Regions from separate parts of the Paenibacillus sp. FSL L8-0708 genome, predicted to be linked through region 1. Evidence: a T-box and tRNA genes for the amino acid it is inferred to sense, from the RefSeq annotation. Region 1 holds a T-box; the other holds one or more tRNA genes.

Region 1 (6,993 bases):
TAAAGGCGAATTCGGAGACTGTTCGATGGGGGAATATAGGTAAGGGAGATCCAGCTCTAACTGTGCATTCGGGAGACATCGTAACGGTTGAGGCCATTACACATCACTCTGGTGATGATTACGAGCGGATGATTAAAGGAGATGCGGGAGTAGAGGATATTTTCCACTGGATTGAGGGGGAGAAGAACGAAGCGCTCCGCGGGCCAGGCGTACATATTATGACGGGTCCCATCGCTGTTGAAGGTGCTGAACCAGGAGATGTGCTGGAAGTTAAGATTCTGGACATGAAGCTGAGACCAAATGGGAATGACCAATACGTTGGCAAAACATTTGGCGTGAATGCCGCAGCGAACTGGGGTTATCTATATGGAGATATGGTGGAGGAGCCGAAAAAGCGTGAGGTAGTAACCATCTACGAGATGGATACGGAGGGTGGAACAGATTATGCAACAGCTGTATATAACTACAAATGGTCTGCGCAAACCGATCCAGATGGTCAAGTGCACCCGACAATTGACTACCCGGGTGTTATCGTTGACCAAAATACGATTGATAAGAACTTCGATGTGCTAAAAGGTGTGAAAATTCCGGTTCGTCTCCACTTTGGTACAATGGGTGTGGCGCCGAAAGAAGCGGATGTTGTTGACTCCGTTCCACCATCTTACAACGGCGGTAACGTAGATGATTGGCGGATTACGGAAGGTGCGACGATGTATTATCCTGTATCCGTAGCTGGTGCACTACTGTCGATCGGTGACCCGCATGCCGGTCAAGGCGATTCGGAGATTAACGGAACTGCGATCGAGACATCGGTCACTGGGGATATACAAGTCATTCTTCATAAAAAAGCATCGCTTAACAACAAGCTGAAAGGTTTAAACTTCCCATTACTTGAAAATGAGAACGAGTGGGTTGTGCATGGATTCAGCTACGCCAATTATTTGGAGGAGCTGGGGGCTAGTGCTCAGACGGATATCTTCAAAAACTCGTCCATCGACAAAGCGATGAAGGATGCCGCTCATAAAACAAAAGATTTTTTAATGGCTGGAATGGAATTGAGCGAAGATGAAGCGTATTCTCTGATGTCTGTGTCAGCTGATTTTGGAATTACACAAGTGGTGGATGGAAACTGGGGCGTACACGCCTTAATTGATAAAGGTCAATTCGGCGATTCCGAGCGCAAGCCCGTGGTTTTACGGAGCAGCTTTGAGAACTTTGGAGCAAAGGTTGGCTGGCAGCCAGCCACTAAGACAGTTACGCTAAGCTACAATGGCAATGTTCTGGAGATGAAGGTTGGAGCGACAACGGGGATTTACAACGGAGAGACAGTGAAGCTTGCAGCCCCAATAAGTGTTGTGAACGGGAAGATCGTGGTCAGCGAATATTTCGTGAACTTTTATAAAGCTAAGCTGGCTAAGACAGAGCAGGACGAAATAGCAATTATTCGATAATCCTAAAAAAATCCATATGAGAAAAGAACCGTCTTTATAGGCGGTTCTTTTTCTTATATATTCAATCCGTCCTGATTTTTGTGACGTTTTAATAAGATTTGGTTTTCTACACGTACCAGTCCATCCAGACAGTAGATTGATTCATGCATAAACCGTTCCATCTCTTCAAGATTCTCTACCAAGATGTGAATATGCAGAATACATGGTCCCGTCATTTCGTATAATACAGCTACGCGTTCGTTTTCCTTTAATACATCGACGATATGATTTAAATGAGCAGGTTCTACTTCAAGTTCCAGGTAGGCGGAGATTTTCTTTCCTAGCTTTTCAGCACTGATGACAATCGAGAACTGTTCAATAATCCCTTGATTGACTAGCCGATCAATACGATCTTTCACCGCGACACTTGATAAACTGACTTCTTTAGCTAGATCAGTATAGGAAATTCTGCTGTTTTGGGCCAGCCGCATCAAAATATGGTTATCGATAGGATCTAGCATGCGGATTCGTTCACCTCTTTTTTCGTAATTGTATCAGAAAAAAAGTGGAAATGCCTAGTAGCGCTTTACAGTAGAAGTGTGTGACGGCATTCTCTGCTGAAGATAGTTGACATAAAAGAATTATTTCACTATACTGGCTGTAATCTTATATACGATATACGTTGAAGGAGCCCAGTAGTAACTTAGTCCCTGTTTCAGAAAGCCGGGGGTTGATGAAACCCGGTACACACTAAGCTTGCGAATTACACTTTGGAGTATCTCGGGTAATACCGAGCGGAATGGCGAACGATATCTCGTCAAGAGTGGTATCAATGGTATGCTTGAGCATAAGCGTTTCATGGGTGCAATCTGGGTGGTAACACGGTTATTCAATCGTCCCTATGTCTACAATAGACAAGGGGACGATTTTTTTTATTTTTAAATATAAGGATTTATAGGGTTCACTTCATCAATACTCCTTATATTTCTCGCTGAAACGGTCCCGTCCTAATCAGGAGGGCGAACCGTTTCCGCTTGGCGGACTGATGTTTCATTTATAGGATAACTACTAATTTTGAGGGGTGTAAGGCAATGAATATTATCGACGAACTAGAATGGCGCGATGCCATCAATCAACAAACAGATGCCGAAGGGCTTAGAGAACTGACCAATCAAAAATCGGTATCCCTGTACTGCGGTGTAGATCCAACAGGTGACAGTATGCATATTGGCCACTTGATTCCATTCATGGTGCTCAAAAGATTTCAACTGGCAGGACATCGTCCGGTGATTCTTATTGGTGGGGCTACGGGAACGATTGGTGATCCAAGTGGACGTCAATCCGAACGCTCTTTGCAAACGCTGGAGCAAATCCAAGCCAACGTTGACGCACTTACAGCACAGATGAAAAAACTGTTCGTGACTGATGGCGACAATCAAATCCGCATGGTGAACAACTACGATTGGACGCATAAAATCAATGTTATCGAATTTTTGCGTGACTATGGTAAAAACTTCAGCATCAATTCGATGCTTGCCAAGGATGTTGTAGCGAGCAGATTGGACAGCGGAATTTCCTTTACGGAATTCTCCTACCAAATCCTGCAATCCCTGGACTATCTGCACCTGTTCCAGCATGAAGATGTGCAGCTGCAAATCGGTGGTTCTGACCAATGGGGGAACATCACAAGTGGCTTAGATCTGATCCGTAAAAAAGAAGGTTCTGAGGCGGTAGCATTCGGACTTACCATCCCGCTTATGCTGAAAGCCGATGGTACAAAATTCGGTAAAACAGCTGGCGGAGCCATTTGGCTGGATCCGAACAAAACGACAGCTTTTGAATTCTACCAGTTCTGGGCGAATACAGATGACCGTGATGTTGTGAAATACCTCAAGTACTTTACATTCCTCTCTAAAGAACAAATTGATGCACTTGCAGAAAAGGTGCAGACCGAACCGCATAAACGTGAAGCGCAAATAACACTGGCTGAAGAAATGACCAGATTCGTGCATGGTGAGGAATTGCTGGAGCAGGCTAAACGTATTACTGCCGCTCTGTTCAGTGGAGATATTAAATCTCTGACCGCTGACGAGATCGAGCAAGGCTTCAAGGAAATGCCGACCTACGAAACGACATTGGAGTCCAAAAATATCGTGGAGTGGCTGGTAGATCTAGGAATTGAGCCATCCAAACGTCAAGCGCGTGAAGACATCACCAAAGGCGCGATTTCCATGAACGGTGAAAAAGTTAGCGATGTAGCATTTGAAGTTACAGCCAGCGAAGCCATCGGCGGACGTTTTATCATTATCCGTAAAGGTAAGAAAAACTACAGCCTGGTGAAATTGTCCTAATAATAAGAAGCCTTCCTTATGAATAAGGAAGGTTTTTTGTTGTATTTTAAGTATAGAGGCCGACTATTTGCATATTAAGTGAAATTTGAAAGGTGAAATCGTCAAAATTATGGTAAGCTTAGGATTCGTGTGATTTATGGATTAACATGATATTCTACAACTATAACAGAAAATTAGGAGTGGTAATTTGAGAAGACAAAAACCAATGACCATGGAAGAATTGATGAATGAGTTACAAGGACAGAAAACGTATCAAGAAGATCCCAATCACATCTCTTTCGAGAAATTGTTTAATGAAGCGTTTATGAGTAAGTATTCCAATTACAAAAGTTTCGATGAGTTTGTAACCAAAGGGAACTTTCAAGTAAAGACAGAAGAAGATGTTGCTGACATACCTGATGAACTGTTTGATCGTCATGTTGTTAGGGAGACGAAGTTTGCGGATTGGAAATCCATGTTGGAAACAGCGAATAGAGAATACGTCCGTAATTAATAAGACTAGTCTCTAACTACCGTTAGACTCATCCACAAAGAAACTGCACACCCTTATTACTTTGTCCCAACGGACAATGGGGAGTGCAGTTTTTTTGTGCCCAGTTATTTGACCAGCTATGATGTTTTACTCATCGTTGACTTGCAGATCTATGATTTAATTGAACAAATAGGAATTAGGTTTTACAAAGATAGTATTACATAGGAGGGGCAGAATCGTATGACTGCATGTATACAAACCTCTAAGCAGGAGACCCTTCATGTCATGTGGAAAACCGTCTCAGAGGATTGTAATCTAGCCTGTGATTATTGCTATTACAGTACTGCCGGGGGACATCCTCAGCAACCGATCCGGGTGATGGATACGGAGCTTCTGGAGCGGTTTATCGCTCAGTACATGAAAAGATCATCAGGGATAGCGACTTTCTCTTGGCAGGGTGGGGAGCCATTATTGGCCGGACTTCCGTATTTTGAACAAGTGATTTCATTTCAAGCTAAGTACGCTCCGCCTCATACGATGATCAGTAATGCACTGCAGACCAATGGAACGCTTATCCATGAGAAATGGGCGAAATTTTTTAAACGGTATAACTTTTTGGTCGGGATTAGTCTGGATGGCCCAGAGCCTATTCATGATGCTCATCGTGTAACGGGTTCGGGGAAAGGCAGTTATGATCTAGTTATGCGTGGGATTCGTCATTTACAGAATGAGGGTGTGGAGTATAGTATTCTGACGGTGATTCATGAAGATAACGTGACGAAACCAGATGAGTTGATGGCATTATATCTAGAACACGAATTTCCTAATATTCAGTTTATCCCCTGCATGGATTTTGTTTCTCAGAAAAGTGAAGTAGCGGGACGTTTCCGAATTACACCTGAACAATACGGAGTCTTTTTATGCCGTACATTTGACCTTTGGTACAACGGTGGGTACCCAGAGCTTCCTATTCGTATTTTTGAGAATATGCTTCTTGTATTCATGCATCGTGAGGCAGAGTTATGCGTTCACAACTCATGTTGCCCGAAGATGATGGTGCTTGAAACGAACGGGGATGCCTACCCTTGCGATTTCTTTATTGATGAAGAGCATAGGCTAGGAAATATCGGCCAAACTGACTTGGAAGCACTGCTAAGCAGCCCAGTATATGATGATTTTTTGTTAATGAAGCCCAATATGAATGAATCATGCTATAAGTGTGAGTACCTTAGCTTTTGCAATGGGGGATGTCCGCGCAACCGGAATTGGCTTGATGTTAATGATCGGACTGAGGTTGATTATTTCTGCCATAGCTACAAAATGTTCTACTCATACGCCTATGAACGCATGTTATTACTGGCGAACCGACTTAGATCGGAGCGGATGCTGGAGTACAGGAAAAGTGCAAAACCACTTCCGGGTCGAAATGATCCATGTTTCTGCGGAAGCGGGAAGAAATTCAAAAATTGCTGTCAGGCATTATAGCTTTGACTAGATAAGGTTGTCCCAACAGTCATGCAAAGGATTGGGAACAACCTTTTTGTTATGTTATAGAACCATATGATTTCTCGCCATTATTGCCGCACCCGTCACCACAGCTTCTTCTTTTAATATACCTAGGGAGAAGTGAGGTTGGTATTCAGGATAACGGTAAGTGTTTCTCTGTGCCACCTCCACCGCTGTTTGGAAAAACAACTCGTGAGAGTGAATGAGTGCACCGCCTAGAATGATGGTCTCTGGATGAAACAGGTTGATAACGTTGGCGAGTCCGATCCCGAAGTGGCTGGCAGCTTGGGTAAATAATTCACGCGCGTGTGGATTACCGTCTCTAAAGGCTTGTACCAATACATCATAAGTCAGCTTCTCAGGCGCCACTTTATATCTTTGGAGGATCAGTTTGTTGTCCATTTTCGCCTCTGAGCGTGCACTTTGTTCTAGCGCCTGCACAGATACAAATGCTTCCAGAGCCCCGTAGTTCCCGTCATGATTTAATCGGGGTCCATCTGTCTGGATGATCATTTGACCAATTGCATCTTCCATATCCATTGTGCCATGAACAATACTTCCATGCGACATCATCGCATAGCGGAGACCTGCTCCAGCATGTACATAAAGCATATGCTGGATGTTTGCGTGACGGATAGACCATCGTTCCCCAAGCAATGCGGAATTGGCACCGTTGTCCAACCAAGCTTTGAACCCCGTCCGTTCCTCTACCAGTTTGCAAATCGGCAGATTGTTCCAGCCTGAAGAAGGGAAGTGCAGCGGTTTTAGGATCAAGCCTTGTTCCCGATCAAGTGGCCCCACAGCCCCTATTCCTATCCCGATGATTTGACTGTCCACTAACTGATGGTCCCTAAGGAAAGCGCGTATTTGAATACTGATATGATCTATAAATCTTTCAGGTGTGAATGCCTGATCCATTCGCCAGTGAACTATTGATTTTGGGTTCATTTGCATATCAAATAAACCAAGAGAAGAATACACTCTGGAGATCTCTAAACCGATTATATAACCGTAGGAAGGATTGATCTGGTATAAAATAGGTCTTCTGCCTCCGCTAGATTCTCCAAATCCGCTTTCTATCAGCAAGCTTTCTTCCGTCATCTCATCTAATATCCGGGTCATTGTGCTTTTGGTAAGTGAAAATGTCTGTAGAAGATCCAACTTGGAAACAGTGCCTTGTTCGGCGATTCGGTCGTATAGGAGTTTTTTTGGTGATGGAATGTGTGTCGAGCGC
Region 2 (6,993 bases), 2.1 Mb from region 1:
AAAGGAATTGACGGGGACCCGCACAAGCAGTGGAGTATGTGGTTTAATTCGAAGCAACGCGAAGAACCTTACCAGGTCTTGACATCCCTCTGAATCCACTAGAGATAGTGGCGGCCTTCGGGACAGAGGAGACAGGTGGTGCATGGTTGTCGTCAGCTCGTGTCGTGAGATGTTGGGTTAAGTCCCGCAACGAGCGCAACCCTTAACTTTAGTTGCCAGCAAGTAATGTTGGGCACTCTAGAGTGACTGCCGGTGACAAACCGGAGGAAGGTGGGGATGACGTCAAATCATCATGCCCCTTATGACCTGGGCTACACACGTACTACAATGGCCGGTACAACGGGAAGCGAAGCCGCGAGGTGGAGCCAATCCCATCAAAGCCGGTCTCAGTTCGGATTGCAGGCTGCAACTCGCCTGCATGAAGTCGGAATTGCTAGTAATCGCGGATCAGCATGCCGCGGTGAATACGTTCCCGGGTCTTGTACACACCGCCCGTCACACCACGAGAGTTTACAACACCCGAAGTCGGTGGGGTAACCCGCAAGGGAGCCAGCCGCCGAAGGTGGGGTAGATGATTGGGGTGAAGTCGTAACAAGGTAGCCGTATCGGAAGGTGCGGCTGGATCACCTCCTTTCTATGGAGAATCGTTCTCTGCAATGAGAACATTCAAATCGGAAGCTCAGCTTCCAAAACTCAGGTTTAGGCCTGTTACTCACTCGTTGCTCAGTTTTGAGAGTTTAAGCTCTCAAGTAAGACTTGATCCTTGAAAACTGGATACCGAAACGAATTTGCGTTTTAGAACATCTTTTAGCAACTTGTGTAAACAAGTAAATGTTATTAGTGAGATGATTCCAAAGAGAATGTCATCGTATGATATTTTCCTGCGGAAAAATCAAGGTTAAGCTAATAAGAGCACACGGAGGATGCCTAGGCGCCAGGAGCCGACGAAGGACGTGGCGAACAACGAAACTGCCTCGGGGAGCTGTAAGCAAGCTTTGATCCGGGGGTGTCCGAATGGGGAAACCCAGCTGTGGTAATTCGCAGTTACTCATTTCTGAATACATAGGAAATGTAGAGGCAGACCAGGGGAACTGAAACATCTAAGTACCCTGAGGAAGAGAAAACAATAGTGATTCCGTCAGTAGCGGCGAGCGAACGCGGAACAGCCTAAACCTAAGAGCTTGCTCTTAGGGGTTGTGGGACGTCTCACATGGAGTTACAAAGGAATATGGTAGGCGAAGAGGTCTGGAAAGGCCCGCGATAGAGGTAAAAGCCCTGTAACCTAAACTGTATTCTCTCCGAGACGGATCCCGAGTAGTGCGGGGCACGTGAAACCCCGTATGAATCCAGCAGGACCATCTGCTAAGGCTAAATACTACCTGGCGACCGATAGTGAAACAGTACCGTGAGGGAAAGGTGAAAAGCACCCCGGAAGGGGAGTGAAATAGAACCTGAAACCGTGTGCTTACAAAAAGTCAGAGCCCTATTAATGGGTGATGGCGTGCCTTTTGTAGAATGAACCGGCGAGTTACGTTTAACATGCAAGGTTAAGCCGAGAAGGTGGAGCCGCAGCGAAAGCGAGTCTGAATAGGGCGAATTAGTATGTGGACGTAGACCCGAAACCGTGTGATCTACCCCTGTCCAGGGTGAAGGTGCGGTAACACGCACTGGAGGCCCGAACCCACGTACGTTGAAAAGTGCGGGGATGAGGTGGGGGTAGCGGAGAAATTCCAATCGAACTCGGAGATAGCTGGTTCTCCCCGAAATAGCTTTAGGGCTAGCCTCGGTATAAGAGTAGTGGAGGTAGAGCACTGATTGGGTGCGGGGTCCGCAAGGATTACCAAGCTCAGTCAAACTCCGAATGCCATATACTTATTGCCGGGAGTCAGACAGTGAGTGCTAAGATCCATTGTCAAAAGGGAAACAGCCCAGACCATCAGCTAAGGTCCCCAAGTGTGTGTTAAGTGGGAAAGGATGTGGAGTTGCACAGACAACCAGGATGTTGGCTTAGAAGCAGCCACCATTGAAAGAGTGCGTAATAGCTCACTGGTCGAGTGACTCTGCGCCGAAAATGTAACGGGGCTAAACACACCACCGAAGCTATGGCTAGATACGTATGTATCTGGGGTAGGGGAGCGTTGTGTAGGGGTTGAAGGTGTACTGAAAAGAGCGCTGGACACTACACAAGTGAGAATGCCGGTATGAGTAACGAAAAGATCAGTGAGAATCTGATCCGCCGAAAGCCCAAGGTTTCCTGAGGAAGGCTCGTCCGCTCAGGGTAAGTCGGGACCTAAGGCGAGGCCGAAAGGCGTAGTCGAAGGACAACAGTTTGAAATTACTGTACCACCGTAATCCGCTATGAGCGATGGGGTGACGCAGGAGGGTAGTGACGCGGACTGATGGATGTCCGTCTAAGCAGTGAGGCTGATGTGTAGGCAAATCCGCACATCGTTAAGGCTGGGCTGTGATGGGGAGCGAAAATTGTAGTAGCGAAGGTCATGATCTCACACTGCCAAGAAAAGCCTCTAGCCAGGAGAAGGTGCCCGTACCGCAAACCGACACAGGTAGGCGAGAAGAGAATTCTAAGGCGCGCGGAAGAACTCTCGTTAAGGAACTCGGCAAAATGACCCCGTAACTTCGGGAGAAGGGGTGCCCCGGTAGTGTGAATAGCACGAGGGGGCCGCAGTGAAAAGGCCCAAGCGACTGTTTAGCAAAAACACAGGTCTGTGCGAAGCCGCAAGGCGAAGTATACGGGCTGACGCCTGCCCGGTGCTGGAAGGTTAAGGGGAGTGGTTAGGGGTAACCCGAAGCTATGAACCGAAGCCCCAGTAAACGGCGGCCGTAACTATAACGGTCCTAAGGTAGCGAAATTCCTTGTCAGGTAAATTCTGACCCGCACGAATGGCGTAACGACTTGGGCGCTGTCTCAACGAGAGATCCGGTGAAATTTTAATACCTGTGAAGATGCAGGTTACCCGCGACAAGACGGAAAGACCCCATGGAGCTTTACTGCAGCTTGATATTGAATTTGGGTACGATCTGTACAGGATAGGTGGGAGCCGTAGAAATCGGAGCGCAAGCTTCGGTGGAGGCGCCGTTGGGATACCACCCTGATCGTATCTAGGTTCTAACCTAGTGCCCTTACCGGGTACGGGGACCGTGTCAGGCGGGCAGTTTGACTGGGGCGGTCGCCTCCTAAAGAGTAACGGAGGCGTTCCAAGGTTCCCTCAGAATGGTTGGAAATCATTCGCAGAGTGCAAAGGCATAAGGGAGCTTGACTGCGAGACCTACAAGTCGAGCAGGGACGAAAGTCGGACTTAGTGATCCGGTGGTACCGCATGGAAGGGCCATCGCTCAACGGATAAAAGCTACCCTGGGGATAACAGGCTTATCTCCCCCAAGAGTCCACATCGACGGGGAGGTTTGGCACCTCGATGTCGGCTCATCGCATCCTGGGGCTGAAGTAGGTCCCAAGGGTTGGGCTGTTCGCCCATTAAAGCGGTACGCGAGCTGGGTTCAGAACGTCGTGAGACAGTTCGGTCCCTATCTGTCGTGGGCGCAGGAAATTTGAGAGGAGCTGTCCTTAGTACGAGAGGACCGGGATGGACGTACCGCTGGTGCACCAGTTGTTCCGCCAGGAGCATGGCTGGGTAGCTACGTACGGACGGGATAAGCGCTGAAAGCATCTAAGCGTGAAGCCCCCCTCAAGATGAGATTTCCCAATTAGTAAGACCCCTTGAAGACGACGAGGTAGATAGGTTGGAGGTGGAAGTGCAGCAATGCATGGAGCTGACCAATACTAATCGGTCGAGGGCTTATCCTATATGTAGAATGCAGATTCGTTTCGGATTCAGTTTTCAGGCATCAAGCCTGGTATGAATATTCCCTGATAGCTCAGTTGGTAGAGCACTCGACTGTTAATCGAGTTGTCACAGGTTCGAGTCCTGTTCGGGGAGCCATATGGAGAGGTGTCCGAGTTTGGCCGAAGGAGCACGATTGGAAATCGTGTAGGCGCCACAAGCGTCTCGAGGGTTCGAATCCCTCTCTCTCCGCCACAAATTTTTAATTAGTATGGCCCGTTGGTCAAGGGGTTAAGACACCTCCCTTTCACGGAGGTAACATGGGTTCGAATCCCATACGGGTCACCAAATTTTCACTTGATTTATCCTAGTGGACTTTGGTACAATAACAATTGTTGTTTATGGAGGCTTAGCTCAGCTGGGAGAGCATCTGCCTTACAAGCAGAGGGTCGGGGGTTCGATCCCCTCAGCCTCCACCATAACACTTTCTTACTGACGCGGGGTGGAGCAGCCCGGTAGCTCGTCGGGCTCATAACCCGAAGGCCGCAGGTTCAAATCCTGCCCCCGCAACCAATTAACTTAAGCAATTATATCTTTTGGAACCGTGGTGTAGTTGGCCTAACATGCCTGCCTGTCACGCAGGAGATCGCGGGTTCGAATCCCGTCGGTTCCGCCATTTTCATCATGGCTCGGTAGCTCAGTCGGTAGAGCAGAGGACTGAAAATCCTCGTGTCGGCGGTTCGATTCCGTCCCGAGCCACCATTTATCATCACAAAAGAATGAGTGCCATGCCGGTGTAGCTCAATTGGTAGAGCAACTGACTTGTAATCAGTAGGTTGGGGGTTCAAGTCCTCTCGCCGGCACCATCCTTGGAGGATTAGCGAAGTGGCCAAACGCATCAGACTGTAAATCTGCTCACGTGAGTGTTCGGTGGTTCGAATCCATCATCCTCCACCAGTTTTTAGGGGCATAGTTTAAAGGTAGAACAACGGTCTCCAAAACCGTTGGTGTGGGTTCAATTCCTGCTGCCCCTGCCAAGTTCTTTCTAAAGTTTAATATGGCGGCCGTGGCGAAGGGGTTAACGCACCGGATTGTGGTTCCGGCATTCGTGGGTTCGAGACCCATCGGCCGCCCCATTTACTTTAAAATGAATAATGGCAACAATATCAACTTAATATGGCGACTGTGGCGAAGGGGTTAACGCACCGGATTGTGGTTCCGGCATTCGTGGGTTCGAGACCCATCAGTCGCCCCATTTTACTTTAAAATGTTATTGGGGATTAGCCAAGCGGTAAGGCAACGGACTTTGACTCCGTCACTCATAGGTTCGAATCCTATATCCCCAGCCATTTTATGCGGACGTGGCTCAGCGGTAGAGCATCGCCTTGCCAAGGCGAGGGTCGCGGGTTCGATTCCCGTCGTCCGCTCCAAGTTTTCATGGCGCCATAGCCAAGTGGTAAGGCAAAGCTCTGCAAAAGCTTTATCCCCAGTTCAAATCTGGGTGGCGCCTCCATTTAGTTCATATGTGCCGGCGTGGCGGAATGGCAGACGCGCTCGACTCAAAATCGAGTGGGAAACCGTGGAGGTTCGAGTCCTCTCGCCGGTATCTTAAAAAGGTTTGTAAGAATGCTTTTATAAGCAATCTTACAAACCTTTTTTCTTTATGTCCTTGGGTTTACAGCAGTAAGCCGTTGAATAGAGAGTTTCTCTATTTCAACGGCTTTTTTTAATCTGATTAGTGATTAACCTGATTGATTATTAATGCGGAATGCTCGCGGGGTATGACCTATTTCTCGTTTGAACATATTGCAGAATTGGGCATCGTTCACAAAACCTGCAGCAGCAGATACTTCAGAGATTTGCATCTGAGTATGACGTAATAGAGACTTTGCATAATCCAGGCGTTTTAACAGCAAATACCGCAGGGGTGAAGACCCGAAACGTTCTTTAAATAGATGGCGAAAACGATCGTAACTATATCCGGACATTTCTGATAGTGTTTCGACGGACAATTTATGGCGATAATGCTCATTCATATAATTAAGGACATATTGTACTCGATCTTCTGTTGGGGATTGATATCCAGAGGCACTAAGAAGCCTCATAAGATGGACGGTAATCTCGCTCATTTGTAGGTTTAGAAGCTCAGAGAATCCGTCTTGCTTGCGTGTAAACTCTGCTTTCATTCGCAGCAGGATTTGAAGAACGGTCTGATCTTTATCATCTTCATATACGCCGAGCAGATTACTCATATTAGGGTGTTCTGAGTGGAAGCCTACAAATAATACATTTGCATCCTCACGGTGGTGCTCGTCATGTTTATGATTGGGTGGCACAAGCGCGAAAGAAGAGGAGCGAAAATGGTAACTTCGTGGGCCAACATTGGTTGTCCCTACCCCCTGTAAATAATAGACTAGTTCGTAGCATTCATGCTGGTGTGGAGGGATATAAGTATTTAGCTCATGTGTGGCACTTACAATATATAGAACACGATCCATGATGATCCTCCAATACTTATGTTTTAGCCGAATCGTACAAAACAATGACCGAAATCATATAATTATTTTTAATAATATTTGTTATGATCGTATCAATAAATCCGAAAGTTCGCAACCTGACTGGCCATCTCGTTCGGAAATAAAGCGGATTATTAATAATAATGGTATTTTTATTGCTATTTTTGAGCCTAAACGTTAAATTTATTACTTTTAATGATACTTTATTTGGAAAAAAGAGAATTTCCATTTGAACCGTGAATTATACAATGGGTGAAGATGGGATTCTGCGGATTACTAACCAACTAAAATTAGGGGTGGAATAGAGTAATGAATAAAAAAGTTCTTTCTTTGTTGTTATTAATGGTGATGGTTCTGGTCACAGCATGTGGGAATAACACGTCCAATAACGGTTCTTCTGCGAATACTGGATCAAACGCTGCTGAGGGTGGAGAAACAGGTGCAGGGGATAAACTCAAGGTTGTATTGCTGATTCCGGGGACACTTGGGGATAAATCATTTTTTGATTCCGCTAATAACGGCTTGCAAAAGGTTAAGGATGAACTTGGTGCAGAAACAAAGGTTGTTGAAATGGGCGTTGATAAAACGAAATGGGAGCCTACATTTAACGATATCGCTTCCGAGGATTGGGATGTAATTATTTCTGGCGGTTCTGAAATTACAGAGATGTTTAATGC

What was found. The T-box of region 1 lies ahead of tyrS (tyrosine--tRNA ligase). A T-box ahead of a tRNA ligase gene usually reads a tRNA of that ligase, here a tRNA-Tyr.
Region 2: it has a tRNA-Tyr gene. The T-box ahead of tyrS (tyrosine--tRNA ligase) is inferred to sense a tRNA for this amino acid. The anticodon was not compared.

Annotation. Positions count from the first base shown of each region.
Region 1 is NZ_JBBPBC010000001.1:4,583,462-4,590,454, reverse strand. Features, by position in the region: gene NYE58_RS21990 (acetamidase/formamidase family protein) at 1-1,451, shown strand, start outside; gene NYE58_RS21985 (Lrp/AsnC family transcriptional regulator) at 1,505-1,951, opposite strand; T-box leader at 2,104-2,334, shown strand; gene tyrS (tyrosine--tRNA ligase) at 2,522-3,781, shown strand; gene NYE58_RS21975 (hypothetical protein) at 3,987-4,274, shown strand; gene NYE58_RS21970 (anaerobic sulfatase maturase) at 4,494-5,738, shown strand; gene NYE58_RS21965 (ROK family protein) at 5,802-6,993, opposite strand, start outside.
Region 2 is NZ_JBBPBC010000001.1:6,646,487-6,653,479, reverse strand. Features, by position in the region: rRNA gene NYE58_RS31175 (16S ribosomal RNA) at 1-634, shown strand, start outside; rRNA gene NYE58_RS31170 (23S ribosomal RNA) at 897-3,823, shown strand; tRNA gene NYE58_RS31165 (tRNA-Asn) at 3,884-3,959, shown strand; tRNA gene NYE58_RS31160 (tRNA-Ser) at 3,963-4,055, shown strand; tRNA gene NYE58_RS31155 (tRNA-Glu) at 4,074-4,148, shown strand; tRNA gene NYE58_RS31150 (tRNA-Val) at 4,204-4,279, shown strand; tRNA gene NYE58_RS31145 (tRNA-Met) at 4,297-4,373, shown strand; tRNA gene NYE58_RS31140 (tRNA-Asp) at 4,399-4,476, shown strand; tRNA gene NYE58_RS31135 (tRNA-Phe) at 4,487-4,562, shown strand; tRNA gene NYE58_RS31130 (tRNA-Thr) at 4,591-4,666, shown strand; tRNA gene NYE58_RS31125 (tRNA-Tyr) at 4,672-4,757, shown strand; tRNA gene NYE58_RS31120 (tRNA-Trp) at 4,764-4,837, shown strand; tRNA gene NYE58_RS31115 (tRNA-His) at 4,861-4,936, shown strand; tRNA gene NYE58_RS31110 (tRNA-His) at 4,980-5,055, shown strand; tRNA gene NYE58_RS31105 (tRNA-Gln) at 5,075-5,149, shown strand; tRNA gene NYE58_RS31100 (tRNA-Gly) at 5,156-5,230, shown strand; tRNA gene NYE58_RS31095 (tRNA-Cys) at 5,240-5,313, shown strand; tRNA gene NYE58_RS31090 (tRNA-Leu) at 5,328-5,406, shown strand; gene NYE58_RS31085 (AraC family transcriptional regulator) at 5,543-6,298, opposite strand; gene NYE58_RS31080 (BMP family ABC transporter substrate-binding protein) at 6,626-6,993, shown strand, end outside.